Regions from separate parts of the Blautia caccae genome, predicted to be linked through region 3. Evidence: riboswitches for the same ligand, from Rfam matches in the RefSeq annotation. Region 3 holds a riboswitch; each other region holds the start of a gene.
The links. Region 3 has a riboswitch for cobalamin ahead of WMO65_RS09600 (hypothetical protein). Riboswitches for the same ligand answer to the same signal wherever they lie in the genome.
Positions count from the first base shown of each region.

Region 1: another riboswitch for cobalamin. It lies ahead of nikB (nickel ABC transporter permease); the one in region 3 lies ahead of WMO65_RS09600 (hypothetical protein).
Region 2: another riboswitch for cobalamin. It lies ahead of WMO65_RS09010 (energy-coupling factor ABC transporter permease); the one in region 3 lies ahead of WMO65_RS09600 (hypothetical protein).

Region 1 covers NZ_JBBMFP010000016.1:53,411-61,690, reverse strand. The annotation lists gene WMO65_RS17045 (oligopeptide/dipeptide ABC transporter ATP-binding protein) at 1-621, opposite strand, end outside; gene WMO65_RS17040 (ABC transporter ATP-binding protein) at 611-1,399, opposite strand; gene WMO65_RS17035 (ABC transporter substrate-binding protein) at 1,410-3,029, opposite strand; gene nikC (nickel transporter permease) at 3,050-3,874, opposite strand; gene nikB (nickel ABC transporter permease) at 3,876-4,814, opposite strand; cobalamin riboswitch at 5,003-5,182, opposite strand; tRNA gene WMO65_RS17020 (tRNA-Tyr) at 5,379-5,460, shown strand; tRNA gene WMO65_RS17015 (tRNA-Leu) at 5,496-5,581, shown strand; gene WMO65_RS17010 (AraC family transcriptional regulator) at 5,994-6,923, shown strand; gene WMO65_RS17005 (glycoside hydrolase family 13 protein) at 7,157-8,280, opposite strand, start outside.
Region 2 covers NZ_JBBMFP010000006.1:216,292-224,571, reverse strand. The annotation lists partial or broken gene WMO65_RS09025 (energy-coupling factor ABC transporter ATP-binding protein) at 1-335, opposite strand, end outside; gene cbiQ (cobalt ECF transporter T component CbiQ) at 332-1,108, opposite strand; gene WMO65_RS09015 (energy-coupling factor ABC transporter substrate-binding protein) at 1,138-1,437, opposite strand; gene WMO65_RS09010 (energy-coupling factor ABC transporter permease) at 1,439-2,185, opposite strand; cobalamin riboswitch at 2,384-2,564, opposite strand; gene hemA (glutamyl-tRNA reductase) at 2,798-4,027, shown strand; gene WMO65_RS09000 (precorrin-2 dehydrogenase/sirohydrochlorin ferrochelatase family protein) at 4,017-4,493, shown strand; partial or broken gene hemC (hydroxymethylbilane synthase) at 4,490-5,353, shown strand; gene cobA (uroporphyrinogen-III C-methyltransferase) at 5,384-6,925, shown strand; gene hemB (porphobilinogen synthase) at 6,951-7,934, shown strand; gene hemL (glutamate-1-semialdehyde 2,1-aminomutase) at 7,934-8,280, shown strand, end outside.
Region 3 covers NZ_JBBMFP010000007.1:113,783-122,062, forward strand. The annotation lists gene WMO65_RS09580 (shikimate kinase) at 1-69, shown strand, start outside; gene murA (UDP-N-acetylglucosamine 1-carboxyvinyltransferase) at 321-1,613, shown strand; gene WMO65_RS09590 (AraC family transcriptional regulator) at 1,706-2,545, shown strand; gene WMO65_RS09595 (leucine-rich repeat domain-containing protein) at 2,617-3,429, shown strand; cobalamin riboswitch at 3,877-4,061, shown strand; gene WMO65_RS09600 (hypothetical protein) at 4,213-4,737, shown strand; gene WMO65_RS09605 (hypothetical protein) at 4,816-8,280, shown strand, end outside.

The sequences.
Region 1 (8,280 bases), on a different contig from region 3:
TACAATACTGATATCCTTCTCCTTCTGGAGCTTTACCAGAAGTTCGATGATCGTCTTCTGTATGGATACGTCAAGAGCCGAAGTGGCCTCGTCGCACACCAGCACCTCAGGCTCCAGGGAAAGTGCTCTGGCTATCCCCACCCTCTGCCGCTGTCCCCCGCTCATACTGTGGGGATATCTGTATAAAAAGTCCTCGGAGAGCTCCACCATCCCAAGCAGCTCCTTTGCCTTCTTCTCTTTCTCACTCTTCTTCAGCCGTTTAAAATTCATGAGCGGCTCTGTCAGGATATCTATGATCTTCATCTTGGGATTAAAAGAAGCCAGCGGGTCCTGAAACACCATCTGCATGTTCTGGCGGTTCAGCCGTTTTTCCTTTTCCGGCAGATGTACAATGTCCCTGCCGTGGCATAGGATCTCACCGCTGGTAGGGGCGTCCATCTGGATCAGCATCCGCACAAGGGTGGATTTTCCGCAGCCGCTCTCCCCCACAATCCCCAGGGTCTTTCCTTTGTACACATTCAGACTGATGTCACTGCAGGCAGTCAGTACCTTTTTTCCCGGCGCGGAAAACTGTTTTACAATATGGTTTGCCTTTAACACAACATCCGATTCATGAAACAAAACGTTCACCCTCCATTTCCGGAACAGCCTGCAAAAGACTTTTGGTATAATCACTGACCGGATGATTCATCACCTCATCCCGGGTACCCTGATCCACCACTTTGCCGTTCTGCATGACAACCAGTTTATCCGCCATATAGGCAGCTACGCCAAGGTTATGTGTCACGATAATAATCCCTGTCTCGTATCTGTCTCTCAGCTCCATCATCTGCCGCACGATCTGCGCCTGTGTGGTCACATCCAAAGCGCTGGTGGGCTCGTCAGCCAACAGAAGCTGAGGCTGAAATGTCATGGCCATGGCGATTCCCACTCTCTGGCGCATACCGCCGCTCAACTGGTGGGGATAGCTCTTCATAATGTTTTCCGCGTCGGCCAGACGCATCTTCTTCAGCATTTCTGCAGCCTTGTTCCAGGCCTGCGGTCTGGTAACTCTGCTGTGGGTACAGATATACTCCACATACTGTTTTCCGATCTTCCGAATGGGGTTGAGGGTTCCGCCGCAGTCCTGGAAGATCATGGACATTCTGGTTCCTCTCAGATTTCGCCACTCCTCCCCGGATTTCTGTGTGAGTGCCTCCCCTTGGAAATATATCTCACCGGCGCTTATATATCCCGAACCGGGGAGCGCTCCCAGCACTGCCCGGATCACCGTTGTCTTGCCGCTGCCGCTCTCACCTACTATGCTGACAATCTCGCCTTTTTTCATGGAAAGCTGAAAACTCTCCACTGTGGGCTCCTGCTTTCCGTAACGGACTGTCAAATCCTTGATCTCAAGCATATCCTCTCCTCTATTCAGCCAGGGAAATGTCCTTGGTCAGCCAATAATAATCCATGGGATACATCTTCACCCCTGTCACACTTTTTGATGAAAACAGATAGGTGGTCTCATAGCCGAAGAACACCGTTGCCGCGTCATCCATGATGAGCTGCTGTATCTGCATGATCAGATTCTTTCTTGTATCCTCATTAAATTCTGTGACAAGCTGGTCCAGAAGCTCATCCACCTGCGGATTGCTGTATCCCATCTGGTTGGAGGATGAGGTGCTGTACCAGTTCTCACGGAGATATTTTTCCGGGTCACCGGTGTTTGCCACCAGGACATTCCAGATGAGCATGTCAAATTCTCCGGAATCTCTCATGTCAAGCAGAGTCTCATAGCTGACTGTATTCAATTTTACATTGATTCCGATATCCTTCAGGCTCGCCTGTGCTGCCTGCGCGTAGACATTGAGCTCCTCGCGGCTTGTATATATGACAAAATTCAGCTCCAGTTTTTCTCCGGAAGGTGTCTCCACAAATCCATCCCCGTCTGTATCCTTGTAACCTGCTTCCTCCAGAAGCGCTTTCGCGCCGTCCGGGTCATATGCGTTTTCATCCTTCAGCTCATCGAAGCCAAAATCAAGTGTGGGGGGAACCGGAGCTTTTCCCGCTGTGGCTCCGCCTTCCAGCAGGGTATCACAGTAAGTTTCCTTATCCAGCCCTCTGATGACCGCCTGGCGCAGTGCTTTATCACCAAGCACGCCATTCTGGTTCATAAAGGCATAGGTGGACCGCAGGGACTCTAACTGCTGTATATTATATTCCCCGCTGTCCTCAAAATCTGCCAGATTCTCCGTCTTCAGATTGTACGCGATCTGCACTTCATCTGTCTGCAGGGCCATGGAACGCGTTGTCTGGTCATCTATGCACTTAAGCGTCACCTTGTCAAGAGGCACTTCCCCATCCCAGTAATATTCGTTGCGGACTACAACGCAGGAATCTGTGGGGCTGAAAGATTCCACTGCGTAAGGTCCGGTACAGATGGGACCTTCCATGGCAAAGGCGTCCGTATCCGCCTGGGTATCCACAATGAGGAACAGCGGGTCTGCCAGACTTCCCGGCAGGATGGCCACCGGCTCTTTTGTCTTGATAAGCAGGTTCTGTCCGTCCACCTCCATGGATGCAGGCTCAAAGAAGGAGACTGCCCTGTCGCTGAGCTCAAAGGTACGTTCCAAGGATGCTTTCACAAGCTCTGGTGTCATGTCATCCCCATTAGAGAACTTGACTCCCTCACGAATCTTAAACGTCCAGGTGAGCTGGTCCTCGCTGATCTCCCAACTCTCTGCCAGGCAGGGCATGATCTCGCCGTTTTCATCAAAACGCACCAGCGTCTCCCCGACTCCGTATCTGGACACCACCCAGCTGAAATACTGCTCTGTAGGCTCCAGAGTATCCGCAAAGCTTGTAACGCCTATGGTGATCTCACCGCCGTCTCCGCCTGTTTTATCTAAGGCGGAGTTCTCCCCGGAAGCTGCCGTATCCTCTGTATCCGCCTTTTCCCCGGCGCTGTTTCCGCAGCCTGCCAGCAATCCCGCTGCAAGACTTCCCGCCAGCAGGGCACACATGATTTTTCTGTAAAATTGATCCATATCTCTTTTCTCCTTCTGTTTTACTCTTGTTTTGGGTCCAGGATATCCCGGATACTGTCGCCCAGCATATTGAAGACGACCACAACGACTACAATGGCAATGCCGGGATAGATCATCAGCCAGGGGGCTTTGGATATGTAGGTTCTGCCCTCATTGAGCATCAGCCCCCATTCCGGGGTGGGCGCCTGCGCCCCGAATCCCAAAAAGGACAGGGATGCCAACTCCAGCATCATGGTCCCAATATCTGTGGCTGCTGTCACCACCATGGTTGTGATCATGTTGGGGATCACATATTTCATAATTATGCTGCCCCTTTTCGTTCCTGTTACAACAGCCGCCTCAATATACAGGTTCTGTTTGATCTTCAGGACCATACTGCGGGCAAGTCTGGCATATTTTGTCCAGCTCACAGCCGAGATGGCAATAACGGCATTTACCATATTGGGCCCCAGAAGACCTGCTATGGCGATTGCCAGCACCAGACCGGGAAAGGAGATCATCATATCCGCAATCCGCATGATCACAGCGTCCACAGCTCCGCCAAAATATCCCGCCAGAATTCCAAAAGCAGTCCCCACCACAAAGATGACCGCCACCAGACACAGCGTCATGGTCAGGGATGACCTGGTTCCGTATATAACTCTGGAGAGCACGTCCCTCCCCAGCTTGTCGGTTCCCCAGACATAAGTGCTCCCCGGCTCCTTTAGAGAATCACTCATCACAGCATCATAGGGGTCCCGCGGAGCGATCCAGGGCGCAAAGACAGCTATTGCCGCAATTGCCAGGGCCAGAAGAAGAAAGACGGTAAACTGTTTGTTGTTCTTCAAAAATCTTAATACCTTCAAATCACCGCTCCTCCTTTAATCTGGGATCCAGACGGGTATAGGAAAGGTCAACCAGCAGATTGATTCCCATGTAGAGCAGTGCGATCCACAGCACATAGCCCTGTACCAGGGGATAATCCCTGCAGGAAATGGCTTTTACCGCCATACTGCCCATGCCCGGCCAGTTGTAAATGATCTCCACCACTGCGGTTCCTCCCAGAAGACTTCCCAGGGAAAGACCCAGCAGGGTCACCAGCGGCAGCATGGCATTTGGCAGCACATGCTTCCACAGAATTGTTCGCTCCCTGATTCCCCGCATGCGGGCACCCGTCACATAATCCTGGTTCAGTTCCTCCAGAACAGCTATCCTCACCTGTCTTGTGTATTTTGCGGACATGGCAATAGCCAAAGTCACGGCGGGAAGGATCAGGGATTTGAAATCCGTGCTTCCCCCGGAAACGGTTACCCACCGCAGCGTCACACCGAATATACTCAGAAGGATCAGTCCGATCCAGAAGTTCGGAACCGATACTCCAAGGAAGGTCAGCGCCCGCACCAGATAGTCCACCCATTTATTCCGGCAGACTGCTGATAAGATTCCCAGCGGAACGGATATCAGCACCATGATGACCAGAGAAGCCAGCGCCAGTTCCAGTGTGGGCCGGAAACAGGATACCAGTTTGTCCACCACGGGAACCTTCATAGAATAAGAAGTTCCCATATCTCCGGTCATCACTCCCTTCAGCCAGGTTCCGTACTGCACCAGAAACGGTTTGTCGAGTCCCAGTTCAGCCCTTGTCTTTTCCAGAAGTTCCGGCGTGGGCACATTGCCGCACTCTGTTAACATGATCTCCGCCGGATCCCCCGGCGACAGATAGGTGAGTCCAAATGTAAAAAAACTGATCCCCATCAGTACGATCACAATCTGGACCAGCCTTCTGCCTGTGTTTTTCTTGTTCAACCTTTTCACCTCCATTGCTATTAACAGCTCTGAGATATCTGCGGTCCGCATCGCTGCCGGATGCAGCCGCGTTCCTTCTGCGCATCAAAAAAGGACAGCCCGATACACAGACTGTCCCTAACTCTCAAAATTTACCTAAAAAATGCAGAATCCTGCCCTTATTTCAAGAGTTCCCATCAGCCGTGCGAAACATCTTAAAGATATAAGCAGTTCTCCTGACTTCAGTTCAGCGCACCCGGATACCTTCCCGGACTTCTGTCCAGTGGCATAACATCTGAGCGCTCCCTGTCACAGTGGCGGGACCGTACCGGACTTGCACCGGTTTCTCTTTTCATGCTGCAATAGCAACTTATATCCTGTATGATCAATCTCTAAGTCTTTATTATACTTGAATATTTATGGATTGCAACTTTTTATACATCACAATTTGTTATAGATAAAAATTTCCCATCCATTATCTATCCGCTTCATTTCAAATAAATACCGAAAAAGCCCTTGCAATCTGGAAAAAATCTGTTATAATAATATCTTGTCAGAGAGAACTGACATATCTAAATAAAACATGGACGGTTTCCCGAGTGGCCAAAGGGGACAGACTGTAAATCTGCTGCAAATTGCTTCGGTGGTTCGAATCCACCACCGTCCATTTTATCGGATAGGTTCGCCTATCCGATATCTTTTGCCGCAGTGGCGGAACTGGCAGACGCCCGGGACTTAAAATCCCGTGGGTAGTGATACCCGTACCGGTTCGATTCCGGTCTGCGGCAGTAATCAGGAAAGGCTTAAACAAGTAATTGTTTGAGTCTTTTTTGTGTTGTATAACTGCCGCAACAGTGACTACAGAGAAATTACCTATAGTTGCGTACTATATCAAAGCTATTACTGTATGAATTTCATATCCACACCATTTGCATAGAGCAGTGTGGCACAACTATAGTGTAGATCGTGGATTCTGATACGCTTTAGCCCCGTTTCCTTTGTGCCTGTGTCCGTCTCCCGGATACCGCACCAGCAGAACATGGCTCAGGTAAGCGTGGTTCGTTAAATATTAATAATAGATATGTTCCAGATATTTTTTCTATGGTATGATATAAATATAGAATTATACAATACTCGGCTTAAAATGTTGCGACAGCAATTTATATATTGAGTATACTTTGTTTGAAGGGAGGGAGATTTTTGGATTTATTAACCCGTATGGATTTGGCACTCGCGTATGTGGAGAATAACCTGACAGGTGAGATTGATCAAGAAGTGCTGGCACGAATTGCCTGTTGTTCAATTTATAACTTCTCTCGGATGTTTTCATTTATTACCGATATTTCGCTAACGGAATACATTCGCAGAAGGAGGCTGACGATGGCAGCAATGGAACTGCAGCAAGGTGGCAATATCAAAGTGATTGATCTCGCTTTAAAGTATGGTTACGATTCGCCGGTTTCATTTTCACGCGCGTTTCGAACACTCCACGGGGTTACACCGACGGAAGCGCGCGCTGGTGGTGTAACACTTAAAGCATACCCAAGAATTTCTTTCCAAATTTCAGTCAAAGGAGAGAAAAGAATGGATTATCGCATTGAAAACAAAGAGGCATTTCAGGTTTTTGGCTACGAGGGTATTTTTAATACAGATGGAATAGGTGTTAATGCAGATATTCTGCATGATAACGCTGTACACCCAAACAATCCTCATGAGCTTTGGAATCAAAATTACGTGAACGGTGCATATGAAAAACTTGCGGCAGATGCCGGTGATTTACCTCTGTTTGTCAGCCCCGGCTTATGCAAGGTACATGGGGTATGTGATTATAAACAAACGGAACCCGGGACATTCGCATATATGCAGTGTGCATTCAGAAATAAAAACAGCAAGGTTGACGGATATACAGTTGCGAATATACCTGCCAGCACATGGGTAATATTTCCGTCTGAAAAGTTTAAATGGGATAATGTTGTCGAAGTTGTAAATAACTTGCATAAGCGTTTTTTTTCTGAATGGCTTCCTACCGCTGAATATGAGCAGGTGAATGGTATGAACTTTGAGATTTACGGCGGGGATTCCGATATGGGCTACGTTGAACTGTGGTATGCAGTAAAGAAAAAGGTATAGCAAACGTGAATGGGCTGCTCTGCAATATGTGGGGCAGCCCCAGTTCTCTTTAGAAATTAAAACGTGAATTACTTGCAAAATATAAAGTGTTTTTCATTCCATTAATTACTAATAATAGTTAAATCATGCACAGATTATAGTTATCTGCACAGATGATGAAACTGTAATAGTTCGATTCCGGTATGCGACATGATAAAAAGACCGGCACATTCAGCCGGTCTTTTTGTATGCTTTTAATCATTTCTTCTGTCTTTATCCACAACACATTTAATCACCATGGCTCCGTGGGAGGGCACTCTCATCCGCACAACTCCGCCCTTACAGACATGAATCTTCTTAATCAGGCTATAGCCGAAGTCACCGGTCACGATGAGCTGTTTAAAACGCGCTTCCCTGCTCCTGGATATCCCCAGCTCCCAGACAGACAACTCCACCATCTTGGTCTGGTCACTGTTGTTCACAGCCACCACAGTTTTTTCCCTGTCCGTAAATCTGCCGTAGCACAAAAGCTGGTAATCATTTGCCAGGAACTTTAAAGAGCCGTCTATCAGCTCCCGGTTCCCCTTGTGAATGGCGATCATGTCCCTGTGGAACTGGATCAGTTCCCTGTCCTCCCGGCCCCAGGGATATGTTCTCCGGTTGTCCGGGTCCGTGAATCCGCACAGTCCGGCTTCATCTCCGTAATAGATCGTGGGTGCACCGGGCCATGTCATCTGCATGACTACCGCTTCCCTGAAAACTGCCTTGTTGATGTCCTGCCCTGCTGCCTCGGAACCCAGATGCGCCACACGGCCCACCTTGTGGTTTGTCCTTGTAAGGAAACGGGAATGGTCATGGTTGGACAGTTCATTCATGGCAGTCATCAGAGACGGTGCATAAAAGCTTGCCATATGATACTGCATGGCACTGATAAAACAGTCGCTGTTGCCATACATCCCCTCACTGTACTCGTCACTGTGCTTTTCCATTCCGGTCAAAAACCAGGTGACCGGCTCCATAAAGGCATCATAGTTCATGACAGTATCCCACTGGTCACCCTGGAGCCAGGATTTTGCCTCACCATAGTGCTCGGCCAGAATAATAGCCTCCGGATTGGCTTCTTTCACATTCTTTCTGAAATCCCGCCAGAACTGGTGATTATATTCATTGCTGTGTCCCAGATCCGCTGCCACATCCAGACGCCAACCATCCACATTATAGGGCGGTGACACCCACTTCCTGGCAATCTTCATAATATATTCATACAGCATGGGGGAATCCTCGTAGTTCAGCTTAGGCAGTGTATCATGCCCCCACCAGCCGTCATAAAACTGGTTATACGGCCAGTCAAATTCATTGTGGAAACGGAAAAACGTGC
Region 2 (8,280 bases), on a different contig from region 3:
TTCAGGATGCCAAAGGAGATTTCCTGGTATACACTGGCTGAGAAGAGCTGGTTGTCAGGGTCCTGGAATACGATTCCTACCTTGCTGCGCAGTTTTAAGAGTCCCTTCTTGTCATAGGTGACCGGTTCTCCGTCAAAGTACAGGGTACCGGAGGAGGGGCGGTGAATGCCGTTGCAGCATAAAAAGAAAGTGGATTTTCCGGAACCGTTGGAACCCATAAACGCAACTTTTTGTCCGCGTTTGATTTCCAGACTGAGACCGTTTAACGAATGGGAATTTTCATCGTCATAAGAAAAATATAAATTCTCTGCTTTCAGTATAATGTCATTGTTCATGTGAAGAACCTCCTCCAGATCATGATGGAAAATAAAAAGATTTCAAATAAAACAATCCACACAATCACTTTTTTCTTAGGAGGATAGGTTTCATTCAAAACATGGATGGTGCCGTCATAGCAGCGTGCTTCCATGGCACTGTAGAGGGCATTGGAGCGCTTTACTGCCCGAATCATCAAAACAGAGCCAAGGGAGCCGAAGGACTTTAAGCTTGTCCTGTAATCCCTGTTTCCAAGGCGGCTGTTCTGTGATGTGGAAATATAATACGCAGTGTCCAGCAGCACGAAGATGAACCGGTAGATGAGCAGCATAAGCTCGATCATCAGTTTGGGACAGTGGAGCTTTCCCAGTACATTTAAGATGTCCGGCATAGGTGTTGTCATGGACAGAAAATACAGGCAGGAGACTGCGGAAAGTGCCGTCAGGATCAACTGCAGAGCGTAGAGCAGGGCATCCAGACTTCCTGTGAGATATAAGCTCCCGATTGGGATGGCAAACAGGTCCAGCGGTTCGTGCTTTACATTCAGAACAATGGCAATGGTGCTCAGAATCAGGAAAGCCAGCGGCACAGTCATAAAGTGCAGATAGCGGGAAAAAGGGATTCCCCCCTTATAAACGGTGAGAATCCCTGTAACTGCTAAAACAATGCATGCGACCACGATGGAACGACTCATTACACAAAAAAGAAGTGTAATCATCGCAAACGCAAACTTTTCACCGGCATTTTCATATCTAAGCTTGGAAGTATAGCAAAGCTTATCAATGGTTATCATAAGTTACTCCTTTCGCCGGATGAAAAGTATCATTCGCCTTTTCCCAGCTTCTTTCTTTCTACAAAACGTCCCATAAAGAAGGCCAGAATGCCCACTCCGATGGAAGACTGTACGCAGAACAGAAGACTTTCCACTTCGCCCGGAAGCTCGCGGCCAAGCATTTTTTCAAGGAGCGGTTCCGCGATGGGCTGGAAGCCGGAATCCACTTCCTCAACTACCTGGCTGCCGGCATCATCAGAGCCGCCGAATTCTGCATCTTTTAATGCAAAAAGCGGAACAAACGCAATTAAGAGAATCACAACTAATAATCCGATCACTGTTTTTTTCATATTACTTTGCCTCCTTTAAAAAACCGATGGTACGAAGTTCCGGTTTCGCATAGGTTTCAAGACCCATGATAATAAGAACTGTGATGATGCCTTCGATAATTGCCAGAGGTAACTGTGTGGGTGCGAACACCAGCAGGAATTTTCCCATGGCGCCCATGATCGTGGTATCTGCATGATGAGCCAGGGCCATCTGAACAGCAGTAACGCAGTATGTAAATAAATCACCCAGAGTTGCTGCAAGGAAAATGGAAATATGCTTGTTTACCCTGCATTTTTTACATACGAAGAAAATTCCGTAGGATACAAAAGGTCCTGCGATGGCCATGGAAAAAGTATTGGCGCCCAGTGTGGTGAGTCCGCCGTGTGCCAGCAGGATTGCCTGGAAGAGCAGCACGATAATACCCAGAATAGAAACTGCGCTGGGACCGAAAAGGATGGCTCCCAGTCCGGTTCCTGTCATATGGGAACAGCTTCCTGTCACTGACGGGATCTTCAGAGATGAGATAACGAACACGAACGCTCCTGACATTGCCAGCAGGGTGATCAGGTTTCTGTGTTCATTCAGGGTTTTCTTGATGGACATGAATCCTGCGATCAGGAATGGTACGCAGATGACACCCCATGCGATGCAGAACCCTCCGGGAAGATAACCTTCCATGATGTGCATGGCGCTGACGTTGGGCACGATACCAAAGGTCAGTGCGAACATGCTTGCCAGTACAATGATTTTTTTCTGTTTCTTACTCATTTTGTCTTTTCCTCCTTCTGATCGAGTAATAAAGCCTTACCCTTTAACCGGCAAAAGGCCAAAAAGGGTATAAAAAAACCTGGCGGCAGAAATACCGACAGGCCATCAGAAGAACAAACGCGGGGCAGGTGACTTTATACAAAGAATAAATGCCGTATCCGCCTGTTCTTACACAAGGCCATCGTTCGTAACCATTGTGTAAATCGTTTGTGACAGGCAGGTCTTCTGACTCGGGCCTCATCGCTGCATTTTGCCTTCCCAGTTTCCCAGTGACATTATAAAATGCAGCTCTTCCCTCACAGCGGCGTGACCGTGTGAGCTTTTAACTCAACTTTCCTATTCTTCCGCAAAAGCGGACACCTGTGCACACTCAATTCTGTGATTATTGTATCTCCCCGGAAGTTTTTTGTCAATTGAATTCGACAAGAAAAATCAGAAAACTATTATGGCACCAGATCTTCCTGCCGGGTATACGGGGAACAAGATGTTGCACCCGTTTTCATTCTGTGCTAATATGAAAAAACAGCAGGTGCCGTATAAGATTTGGAACAGTCATATTTTATGACCGCGGCATCTAAAAAACGGAAACGAAAGATATGGAGTGTAGGAACTATGAGTATTTCCATGATTGGAATTGATCACAGCAGAGCATCCGTAGATGTCCGGGCCAGATTTTCTTTCACCAAAAAAAATGCGGTGAGCGCTATGGAGCGTCTGAAAGAAGACAGGGACATCTTAGGGTGTATTATTTTGTCGACCTGCAACCGGATGGAGATCTGGGCCAGTGTGCAGGAAGACTGGGAGGGGTCCCTTCTTAGCTTTTTATGCAGAGAAAAAGAAGTTCCCGAGGAGGAATACCGGGAGTATTTTATCACAAGGGAAGGAAGGGAGGCTGTGGAGCATCTGTTTTATCTGACCAGCGGCCTGAAATCCCAGATTCTGGCGGAGGACCAGATCATTACCCAGGTGAAGGACGCACTGACTCTTTCCAGGGATGCCTACTGTACGGACGGTGTGCTGGAGGTGCTTTTTCGGATGGCAGTGACGGCGGCGAAGAAGGTTAAGACAGAAGTGGTATTTTCAAGGGCCAATACCTCTGTCATCCATCAGGCCATTGACAGGCTGGAAAACCAGGGATTTTCCATTCAGGGAAAAACCTGCATGGTCATCGGCAACGGGGAGATGGGAAAGGTGACAGCACTGGCTCTGAAAGAAGCAGGCGCTGATGTGACCGTGACCGTCCGTCAGTACCGGAGCGGCATTGTGACCATTCCCCAGGGGTGTGAGCGTATCAACTACGGCGACAGAATGGAACTGCTGCCAAAATGTGATCTGGTGGTATCCGCCACAGCCAGCCCGAACTGCACCATAACAAAAGAGCTTTTTGAAAACGCAGAGGTTCCCCATCATGTGATACTGATCGACCTGGCTGTGCCAAGAGATATTGACCCGGAGGTGGGAGAGCTGCAGAATGTGACGCTCTATGACATTGACAGCTTCAAGATCGATGCTGCCTCCCCAAGACTCCGGGCCAGCATGCAGAAGGCGGGGGCCATTTTGGATGAGCAGATGTCGGAATTTTATAATTGGTTTTCAGGGCGCGATGTATTTCCGAGAATCCAGGATATCAAGACAGAGGCAGTGGAGGATCTGAACGCGCGGATTCTGAAAATCTTAAAAAAGACGCCCATGGAGGACAGTGACAGGGAAAAACTCCTGAAAGCCATTGACACGGCAGCCGGAAAAGTGGTGAACAAAATGATCTTCGGCCTGCGGGACTCCCTGGAACAGGACGCGTTTATGGAGTGCGTGGCCGGATTGGAGAAGGTTTATGAAGACTGAGAAAAAACTGTTTCCCCTGTATACAGACCTGACACAGAAAAAAGCCGTGGTCATCGGCGGAGGAAAGATCGCTGCCAGAAGGATCACAAGCCTTCTGGGATTTGTGGGGGAGCTGGTGGTGATCGCTCCTCTTGTACAGCCGGAGATCCGGGAGCTTGCAGAGAAGGGGGAGCTTATCTGGAAACAGAAAGAATACCGGCGGGAAGATCTGTATGACGCGGATTTGGCTCTGGCAGCCACAGATGACAGCAGAGTAAATGATGATATTTACAGTGCCTGCAAGTGTCTGGGCATACTGGTGAATACAGCCAGTGACCAGAACAAGTGTGATTTTCATTTCCCGGGACTTATCTGCCATGATGGCGTGGTCATTGGATTTAACGCGGCGGGAAAAGATCATAAAAAGACAAGACAGATGCGGGAAAAAGTGGAAGAATTTTTGAAAACGCCGGGAGGTAGAGCATGAACAGCAGGACAGTGGTAATCGGCAGCCGGGAGAGCCGGCTTGCTGTGATACAGAGCGAAATGGTGAAGGACTACATAGAGAAGAACAATGAGGGACTGAAGGCGGAGCTTCTCACCATGAAGACAACAGGGGATATCATTCTGGACCGAACCCTTGACAAAGTGGGGGGAAAGGGACTGTTTGTAAAAGAACTGGACCGGGCGCTTCTGGACGGAAGAAGTGAACTTTCCGTGCACAGCCTGAAAGATATGCCCATGGAGGTTCCGGATGAACTGCCCCTTCTTGCCTTTTCAAAAAGAGAGGACCCCAGAGATGCGCTGGTGCTCCCGGAGGGAGTGACCGAGCTTGACAGGACAAAGCCCATCGGCTGTTCCAGTCTCAGGCGTACCCTGCAGCTTCGGGAATTATTCCCGGATATGGAGTGCAGGAGTGTCAGAGGAAATGTGCAGACGCGGCTTCGGAAACTGGACAGCGGGGAATACAGCGCGCTGGTGCTGGCAGCGGCGGGCCTTAAAAGGCTGGGGCTTACCCACAGGATTTCCAGATATTTTGAGCCGGAGGAGATGCTTCCGGCAGCAGGACAGGGCATTTTGACCGTGCAGGGCAGAAAAGGGAAGGATTACTCTTATCTGGACGGATACGGGGACGCGGACAGTACCTGTGCGGCTTTGGCAGAGCGCTCTTTTGTAAGGTTTTTGGACGGCGGATGTTCCTCGCCGGTGGCTGCCCACGCGGTGGTGGTCCGGGATGAAATCCTGCTTACCGGACTCTATTACGAGGAAGAGACAGGCGCTTATAAAAAGGGCAGTCTGAAAGGGAAAAGAGAAGAAGCAGAGGAGCTGGGCGTGCGTCTTGCACAGAAACTGAGAGAGGAGTGCAGAAGAGAGAATATGACAGCCAGGGAACAGGAAACAGACAATAGATACTGCAAAGGAAAGGTCTGGCTTGTGGGCGCCGGCCCGGGCGACATCGGACTTTTTACCCTGAAGGGCATGGAGACCTTGAAAAACGCACAGGTGGTAGTATATGACAGCCTGGTGGGGCAGGGGGTATTATCCCGGATTCCGGCCGGCGTGCGCCTGATCAACGTGGGAAAACGTGCCTCCCACCATATTATGCCCCAGGAACAGATCAACCAGGTTCTTGTGGATGAGGCAAAAAAAGGTTACCGGGTGGTGCGTCTAAAGGGCGGGGACCCGTTCCTCTTCGGAAGAGGCGGGGAGGAGCTGGAGCTTCTTACAAAAGAGGGAATCCCCTACGAAGTGGTGCCCGGAGTGACCTCACCTTTGGCAGTCCCCGCGTACAACGGGATTCCCGTGACACACAGGAATTACTGTTCCTCCCTGCACATTATCACAGGCCACAAAAAGCAGGGGGAGGCCTATGACATAGATTTTGACGCGCTTGTGCGCACGAAGGGCACTCTGGTATTTCTTATGGGCGTCACCGCGCTTCCGGATATCTGTAACTCTCTGCTGCAGGCGGGTATGCAAAAAGAGATGCCGGCTGCCATTTTACAGAAGGGAACCACAGCGGGGCAGAAGCGGATCGTGGCCACAGTTGCCACACTTGAGGAGGAAGTAAAGCGCCGGGGAATCGAGACACCGGCGATCATTGTAGTGGGTGAGGTGTGTTCCCTTGCGGATACCTTCGGATGGTATGAAAAGCTGCCTCTTGCAGGGTATAAAGTGCTGGTCACAAGACCCAGGGAAACCATTTCCACCATGTCACAAAAACTGCGTCTGATGGGTGCTGAGGTGCTGGAGCTTCCGGCTATCCGCACAGCTCCCCTTGCAGACCAGAGCGCGCTTCATAACGCATTCGGACAGCTTCACACCTATGACTGGCTGGCATTTACAAGTCCTATCGGTGTAAACGTGTTCTTTGAGGAGATGAAAAAAGCCGGGACAGATGTCCGCAGACTAGGCCGCGCGAAGATTGCCGCCATCGGAAAGGGCACGAAAAAGGCACTGGAAGAGAGAGGTCTGTTCGTGGATCTCATGCCTGAAGTGTTTGACGGGGAATCTCTGGGGAAAGCTCTGTGCAGTGTTTGCAGCGGGAATGAGAAGATCCTTCTTCCGAGAGCCAAGATCGGCGGAAAAGAGATCATCCAGGAGCTGGAGAAAAAGCCGGGACTTTTCATCTGTGATGTGCCCACTTATGACACTTTCTATGAAAAACAGGAAGTGATCGATGAGAAAAAAGCTTTTGAGAGCGGAGAGATCAACTGTGCGGTTTTCACAAGCGCATCCACGGTAAGAGGATTTGCGGAGGCGGTAAAAGGGCTTGACTTTACAAAAGTAACGGCTGCCTGCATTGGAAAACAGACGAAAGCCGCGGCGGATGCCCTGGGTATGAAGACATTTATGGCGAAACAGGCCACCATTGACAGTGTGGTGGATTTGGTTGTAGACTTAAAAAATAGCAGATAACAGAGGATAAAAGGAGTGTAGCAACATGGAAATGACAGTCAGACCGAGAAGGCTTCGGAAAAACGATACCCTGCGCAGAATGGTGCGTGAGACCAGGATGGACAAAAGTTCTCTGATCTATCCCATTTTTGTCCGTGAGGGAGAAAATATGGAGGAGGAAATCCCCTCCATGGAAGGACAGTTCCGATACAGCATTGACAGGCTGCCTTATGCCCTGGAAGGACTTATGAAGGCAGGCGTGGATAAAGTGATGTTCTTCGGGATTCCGGATGAAAAGGACGAGGTGGGAAGCCAGGCGTATGCGGAGGACGGAATTGTACAGAGGGCGCTTCGGGAAGCCAGAAAACAGTTCCCGGAAATGTATCTGATCACAGATGTCTGCATGTGTGAGTACACATCCCACGGCCACTGCGGCGTGCTGTGCGGTCATGATGTGGAAAATGACGCGACACTGGAGCTTTTGGCAAAGACAGCCCTTTCCCACGTGGAGGCAGGAGCCGATATGGTAGCACCCTCAGATATGATGGACGGCAGAGTCAGAGCGATCCGTGAGATCCTGGATACCCATCAGCACAAGGACATACCGATCATGTCCTACGCGGTAAAATATGCCTCTGCCTTTTACGGTCCATTCAGGGAAGCAGCAGGTTCTGCCCCTTCTTTCGGAGACAGAAAGAGCTATCAGATGGATTTTCACAACAAGAGGGAAGGTCTGAAGGAGGCGCTTCTGGATGTACAGGAGGGCGCGGATATCATTATGGTGAAACCGGCGCTTTCCTACCTGGATGTGATCAGTGAGGTGAAACAGAGTATACATCTGCCTGTGGCCGCCTATTCTGTCAGCGGCGAATATGCCATGGTGAAGGCAGGGGCAAAGCTTGGCTACATTGACGAGGAGAAGATCATCTGTGAGATGGCAGTGAGCACCTACCGTGCGGGAGCTGACATTTACCTGACTTATTTTGCAAAAGAGCTGGCCGGATATATGGACGAAGGGAGAATCGGGTAATGACAAGATCAGAAGAATTATTTGAGCGCGCCGTAAAACGGATTCCCGGAGGGGTGAACAGCCCCGTAAGGGCTTACGGTGCCATTGGGGAGACCCCACGCTTTATACAGGGTGCAGTGGGAAGTAAAATATTCGATGTGGACGGCAATTCCTACACGGATTATATCGGGTCCTGGGGACCTATGATCCTGGGACACAACCATCCTGCTATTCGTGAGGCAGTGATCAAAGCCAGTGAAAATGGTCTGAGCTTTGGCTGTGCAACTGCAAAAGAGGTGGAGATGGCTGAATTCATCTGCGAGAGGATTCCCCATGTGGAGATGATCCGTATGGTAAATTCCGGAAC
Region 3 (8,280 bases):
ACAGTTGATGAGAAAAATCTGGATGTGGAGGAAACTTTACAGAAAATTGTAGAAAGACTGAAACAGTGACAGAGAATAAAAAATGTCGGTTTATGAAGAAAAAATGAAAATATTAATTTTTGTTTACAAATTGCTTTATCTGTTATAATATAATATTTAAGTCGTAGACTATCTTAGCAGGAAGATAAATCATGAACCTGCCGGAAAGTCTGTCTTTTATCCGATCAGATGAATAAGAAAAGTAAATTTGAAGACGAGATTATGTTTTCTGGTACCGAGTATACCGGCGGGGAGCATAAATAAAATATAGAGGTGTGAATATGGAACAATATGTTATCAAAGGCGGTAACCCGTTAGTCGGCGAAGTGGAGATCGGCGGCGCGAAGAATGCGGCACTGGCCATCCTTGCGGCGGCAATCATGACGGATGAAATGGTTTACATCGAGAACTTACCGGACGTACGTGACATCAATGTTTTATTAGAGGCAATCAGGGAAATCGGCGCATCTGTTGAGAGAATCAGTCCCACAGAGGTGAAGATCACAGGTTCCACCATAGCCAACATCAGCGTGGAATACGAATATATCAAGAAGATCAGAGCGTCCTACTATCTTCTGGGCGCGTTACTTGGAAAATACAAGACAGCGGAAGTTCCTCTTCCCGGAGGCTGCAACATCGGAAGCAGGCCCATTGACCAGCATCTGAAAGGTTTCCGGGCTCTTGGTGCGTCCGTTGATATTCTGCACGGCGCAGTTGTCGCCAAAGCGGAGAGGCTGACAGGAAAGCATATCTTCCTGGACATGGTGTCTGTAGGTGCGACCATCAATATCATGATGGCAGCCGCCATGGCAGAGGGCAATACCACCATCGAGAATGCGGCCAGAGAGCCTCATGTGGTGGATGTAGCCAACTTCCTGAACAGTATGGGAGCCAACATCAAAGGCGCCGGTACGGATGTTATCCGTATCAAAGGCGTGGAGAAGCTTCACGGAACCAGTTATTCCATTATCCCGGATCAGATTGAGGCGGGTACTTTCATGTGCGCGGCAGCAGCTACCATGGGGGATGTCATGGTGAAGAACGTGATTCCGAAGCATCTTGAGGCGACCACAGCCAAATTAGAGGAGATTGGATGTGAGGTGGAGGAATTCGACGACGCGGTACGCGTAGTAGCCTCCAAACGCCTGAAACGCACCCATGTAAAAACCATGCCCTATCCGGGCTATCCCACAGACATGCAGCCCCAGTTTACTGTGGCACTGACACTGGCGGAGGGGACAAGCATTGTGACGGAGTCCATTTTCGAGAACCGTTTCAAATACGCGGACGAGCTCTCCCGTATGGGAGCCAGCATCAAGGTGGAGGGCAATACAGCCATTATTGACGGCGTACACAAACTGACCGGTGCCAGGGTAAGTGCGCCCGATCTGCGCGCGGGAGCGGCTCTTGTCATTGCAGGGCTTGCGGCAGAGGGAATCACCATTGTGGACGATATTGTTTATATCCAGAGAGGATATGAGCGTTTTGAAGAGAAATTAAGATGCCTGGGAGCAGAGATTGAGAAGGTTTCCAGTGAAAAGGATATACAGAAATTCCAGCTTCGTGTAGGTTGACAGGAAATAAAAAAACAGGGATGCTGCGCAGGGCGTGCGGCATCCTATTTTGTTTATCGAAATATGTCGAAAAAGCATGGGGGAAGGTACATATGAAAAAGATCATGGAAGATAAGATACTGGCCTATATAGAGACACATTTGGATATGGAGTACGGGCAGGATGATATTGCAGAAGCTTTCGGCTATTCCACAGATCATTTTCGCCACCTTTTCCGCATGTATTACGATATGCCTCTGGGAGAGTATATACGCAGGAGGCGGCTTCTCAAAGCAGCAGCCAGGATTGGGGACGGAGAACAGATTGGGAATGCCGCGTCAATGTATGGTTTTGAGACAGCAGCCGGGTTTGCCAAAGCGTTTAAGAAGGAATTTGGTTTTCCTGCCAGTGAATTAAAGCGGCAGGATGATATCAGGCTGGATGTGCTGCCTGAGCCGGAATACGACAGGAATCAGATACGCATTTCATTTCTGGAGACACAGGAGCTGAAGATGGCCGGACGGTCAGTCATTCCGGAGGAAGGAGCAGATATTGACCTTCTGGAGGAGGTGGCTTACTGGCTGGACCATGAGTTTCCGGAAATAGATAACGCGGAGCTTTCCGGAATGCAGTGTTTCAAGGATGATTACATAGCCATGTGGTATCATCCCCTGGACAGCCAGGAGATCACATATCTTATGGGGCCTGTCGTCAAAAATTTCTCCTGTGTGCCCGAGGGTCTCATAACTGTGACCATACCGGGGAGGCGCTATGCTGTGTTCGAGACAAAACAGGATTCAGACAAAAAAGAGCTGGCAGAGACCGTGAGATATCTCTGCAAATACATATTCAGGGAATGGGTGCCTGCAAATGATGTCATTGCAGACAGAATGGGTTTTACATTTGAACGGTATTACGGAAATAAAGTTACTGTTTATCTTCCTTTAATATAACCAGTTTGGACAACAAAAATATTCCCTCTCTATGTTATAATGGCACATATGCAAGGCGGGAGTGAAGAAAGATGGAATATTGTGTACTGGAACGAAAAAATGTTATTCGCGCAGCGGAGGAGGATATGCAGATACCAGCCTGTTACCAAATGCTGGGCGTGTGTTTTCTTAAGAATAATATCAAGGTAAAGAACATAAAACTGCCCGCTGTCCGTGTCGTGGGTACAGAGGCGTTTTTTAACTGCACAGCTCTCAGGCATGCAGCGCTGCCCAGAGTATATGTGATCAAGAAGGGTGCCTTCGGCAACTGCAGCAATCTGAGGGAGATACTGCTGCCGAAGACGGTGAGGGAATTGGGAAAAGGCGTATTTGACGGATGCAGGAGGATGGAGAAAGCCCTGTTTGACCCCATGGGAAACTGCAGGATACTGCCGGACATGACATTTGCCAACTGCCGTGCCCTTTCCAATGTCACACTGCCCGAGGTGATGTGGACCATTGGGAATCAGGCATTCTATAAGTGCGAGTCCCTGGAGGATATAAAATTTCCCGAAAAACTGCACAGGATAGAAAACCAGGCATTTTATCAGTGTGGCTTCAAATCCCTGCATTTTCCGGAACATCTGGAAATGATCGGTGAGAGTGCATTTCTAAAATGTAAGAAGCTGGAGTATGTTTTCATTCCGCCGTCGGTGCAGAAGATAGGAAAATGGGCTTTTCATGGCTGCAATAACCTGAAGGTGCTGGAAATCCTCCATGACCCACAGGATGTGGGGGAATGGCTGACCAATAAGAACTGTGTCATCCGCTGCCGCCGGGGAAGTAAGATGGAGACCTATGCGGCGCAATACGGCATCCAGGTGGAATATGCCGACGGCATCTGAGAAATAGTGACATATGGTTACTGTTCACTGCGTGCCCAGTAACACGCTTCGCGATGCACACAAAATGCAATAAATTGCATTTTGGCGCTGGCTAACTCGGGATTTTGCTTCGCAAAACACCTCCCGGGACATTGGCCGTGAATTGTAACGACATATGTACAAAGTAAGAAAATTATTGCGCAGTATATTGACAAATATTACCAAATGAGTTAGAATGTAGCCATATCGAGAATATAGAAAAAAGATTGCAGTTTATTCTGATGCATAATGTCAGAATAATAATGGGAAATCCGATGAGAGTCCGGAACAGATGTAAATCTACTGTAAACAAAGTCAGTACCCGCTGTTTTCCTGTCATGTACAAGGGAGCAGTCTGGGTATATTTATTATGAATCCATAATGCCTTCCTGTATGTACGGGAAGGCGTTTTATAGTTTGAACAGAAAAATTAAATATATCTTCTGTGGTCAGGGCAATAGCCCTGTTTAAAGGAATCCGGTGAGAATCCGGGCAGAACATCCCTGCTGTAAGGGGGACGAACAAAGCAGCAAAGCCACTGGGAATCATTCCCGGGAAGGCGCTTTTAGTAGGACGAACCCAAGTCAGAACACAAACACAGTTGTGGCAAACCAATTATTTGCAGTGTCCGAAGGCATGACGGACGTGTATTTTTTGTACCATTTTTTGAAAAACTTAATAGATTATGATAAGACGAGGGCCCAGTCTTGTTGTGATAGATAGTGCCGGAAGGCAAAAACAAAAATATCATAAGGAGGAAACAAAATGAAAAAAGGTATAAAACGGTTTTTAGGTATCGTATTGGCAATGGTGATGGTGCTGTCGATGAGCATCAGTGCATTTGCGGCTGATACTGATGTTTCGGTAACGGTAACATTGAACGCAGTAGCGGACGGTACACATCCTGCTTTGTCTGGAGAAACCACAGTTTATGTGGCACCTGGAACAGATGTTGAGACAATTGTAAAAGAAGCTTTACCAAAATTAAATCTTAATATTACCCAGGGATACTGGAAGGTGGTGCCGGATTGGCAGGATCCAACAATCACATATAATGCAATAGATGGACTGTATATTGGCGGAACTGGGGAATCGAACCTGTTTTATCAGGGGGCAGCTTACGAATCAGATACAGCATACTATGGTGTTGGCTGGACATATTCTGGCAAAGATGGAGAAACACCTTTGAATGAAAATAATTATATGAGCCAGAATACTATTAACAATGATGGTTCCAGAGTTATACTCAGCTATGCTAACTATTATTATCCAAAAGCAGCTTCTAAATAAAAAGCTATTTTAGAGGTCAGGGCGGTATTTTTATACCGTCCTGTTTTTGGATGAACGAATATATTCTGGAGGAAGATTATGAAAAAAGTATTAAAAGTTTTAAGTTTTATATTTTTAATATCACTGTTTGGATTTGATGTGACCAATGTATGGGCTGCACATGCTGCGGAAGATAATGGCCTGGTACAAATGAGTATAAAAATAGGAAATAAAGAGATTGAATTACAGCCATCTGAGGAAAATTCAAGTATATATGTAGGAGATGGAGGCTTTCAACAATTTTCCGGCGGGTATAAGGTAATCATAGAAGGTATTCTTACAGATTCTGAGAATAAAGTTTCTGAGGTATTTAGTTCGTTAGATATTTATAATGAAGCCGGTACTATGTTTCATAGCTCAGATAAAATAATAGAAAATAAAGTGGTGGATGGCAAGACTCATTTTATCATAACGTATTCTAATATTATGAGTAATAGCCAGATGTACTCCGGAACAGCAATAGTGGGCGCATTTTATTTTGATATTAAAACGGAGAGCCAGGACGGGAAGGAAAATGAATATATTGCTGTATTAGATAATAAGCAGTCATCTTTTGATGAAAATTCCGGGTATCCCATATTAGTTGAATATGTAGGTGTAAATAATAATGAGACAGGAGAGATCCTGTCAGGGGACACAGAGATGATAAACACCTCTGACAGTAAATATCATTATGCCGTAATACCAGACGATGTGAATGATTTTTCTATAGTGGTTAACAGAAAGCAAAACAAAATGGAGACGATAAATTTTAGTGCCATTACAAAAAGTTGTTTTTATTGGATGGGTATAGGAAATAACCATATCTCTGTAAACGGCAGTTCATTTCAGCGGTTTGATGTGAATAGCAATATTTATCAGGGAAAGTATAGCAGTCCGGCAATACAGGCACATAAAGGATTGAATGTAGTCAATCTGTCATTTATGATAGGCGTACCGCCTATAGGCATGGATTTAGATTGGAGCACAATGCCTCCGGTAATGAAAATCCTGGATACAGACATTAACGTACCTGGGTTAGACAAATCAGGTAATTTTAAGGGGAGATATGTACTTAATATACCTTACATCTTTTATTGGGATGGGGAGGAGACGGAAACAGTACAAAGCAGTGATACAAGTATATCTGAAATAAAACCGGTATCTTTTCCGGAAAATTATGTATTTCCCATAGAATATAAGATAGCCTTAGATAAGGATACGGGTGATTATATTCTCAATATTCCTAAAACATCAAAAAATAATAAGCTGCTTTTAGGGATACTTCCTTCATCTGCGGGAGCACAGGTAAATGTCATTGGCAATGAGAAGAGCGAAGGCGGATATTTTGACGACGGTAAGGGGGAATGCGGTAATTACTATGGGATTAATTTAGAGGACCCCAGTATTGAAACAGATGAGAATGAAAATAAAATAATTAAAGTTGAAGTTACGGCGCCGGATGGGAAAAGCAAAGAGATACATAAAATAAGGGTAATGCGTAAATCAAGTGAATGTGTATTAAATTCTCTGTCTATAAATGGCGGTTCTGTGGATTCGCTGGATGAACAACTAAAAAGCGGAGAAAAAAGCTTTATACTTGAGCTTGATTCTGACGATGGTCCGCTGACATTTGAAGATATACAAATATCAGATAATGCCTCTTGTACCGTAAATGGAGAGGAGATAGAAGGAAGCGCGGTAACGGTAAATGCAGATGATATCACCCGTCTGGAAGTCACGGCAGAAGATGGATTAAATTCAACATTATATATTTTCCTTCACCAAAAGCAGGATGGCGCACTTCCATATTATTCTATATCAGATGAAACAAAATCTCTGGCAAAAGATATACTGGAAGGCTGGTATGACCGCCCGGAAAAGGATAAAAAGAATTTGGCTGGTTCCTGGCCCATATTTATGGCAAGTGCAACAGCTACAGAGGAAAATAATAATTTAGATGGTGCGGCTGTTAATGATGTGAACAAAAATACATATAATCAGCCAACGGATTATGCCAGGACAATTCTCCAGTTGATCATAACGGGTGAAAATCCCTATAATTATAATGATGATAAGGGAAATAATCTGGTTGAACATTTGGAAAAGAACTGGACGGGGCCTTATGCAAATACAATATGGGCATTAATGGGACTGAGAGCGGCAGGCGCGAATATACCGGATGGATTGGTAGATGATGTAGTAGGACTGGCTGCTTCAGATACCTTTGATCTGGACATGCGGGCATGGGCATTGGGGGCTGTCGCAGATTTGGTGTCCCCGACAAAGCTGGCATCGCTGGTAGAAGGATTCCGTTCGACACTGATTACCGAGGGAGACGAAGCCGGAATGTTTTACAACTTCTGGTATAAGTATGCGAATACCATATCTCACGGCTGTGTACTTGAAGGAATGGCAGCAGCAGGAATAGATATTGAAAAAGTCTTTGCAGTAAGCGATACAATTACACCATTAAAGGCGCTCCAGAGATATCAGTTGGAGGATGGGTCCTTTTGGTATGATATCAGCCATACAGAATCTATGTGGTCAAAAGATGCGATTATAGGTTTGGGAGATACTGTACATGGTGATAACGTATGGAGTCGTTATGCCCTGACTCTTGACAAATATGATAACCTGATTGATACGGCCATGGAGTGTTATGGCGAAGACGGTTCCTCTATTACTGATGAAACCAAGAGAAAAGCTCTGGAGGATGCTCTGAATACAGCAAATTCGGCACGTGCAGATGCGGAAAGCATTCAGGGGCTTGGGGACGAATATTATGCGTTATACGCAGCCGTTGCAGATGTGGATTATACATTGGTAGGACAACCTCAGGTAAGAGTCTGCAGTTATGAAGAGTCCCTGCAGATTGACGCTGTAATTGAGTCTATCAGTAAATTGGAAGATTTAGCTTCTGTAACAAAAGAATCAGTTCAGACTGCCGGAAGTGCCTATGAAGCCCTTGGCGGTGATGATGCAGAATTAAAGGAAAAGCTTCAGGGGTATGTTACAAATAAGAGCATTTTGAAAAAAGCAGAAGCCTATCTGAATTTCTCCGAATTAGTGGATGTTGTGGGAGAAGTAACCTTAGAAAGCGGACAGGCTATTCAGGATGCGGAAGCTGCATATGAAAACTTAGATGTGTCCTATAAAGACGATCAGTCATTTGCGGACAAGTACCAGGTATTGCTGGGCAGCAGAAAAGTATATGATGTACTGTCAGCTATTGCGGCTCTGTCGTCTGAGATCACTTTGGATGATGCAGATACAGTGGAAAGCATCCGCACATCATATGACGCTCTTACAGATGATTTGAAATCAAAAGTTAGTAATGCGTCCGCTCTTATACAGGCTGAAAAGACAATAAAAGATTTAAAAGCAGTTAAGAGTGTGGAAGCGCTGATCGCAGAACTGCCTTCTCCGGATGAGGTGACGGCAGAGGATGAGGCTGCTATTCTGGAGGCATACAGTAACTATAATCTGCTGACATCTGAACAGAAAGCAATGGTAAATGCTGAA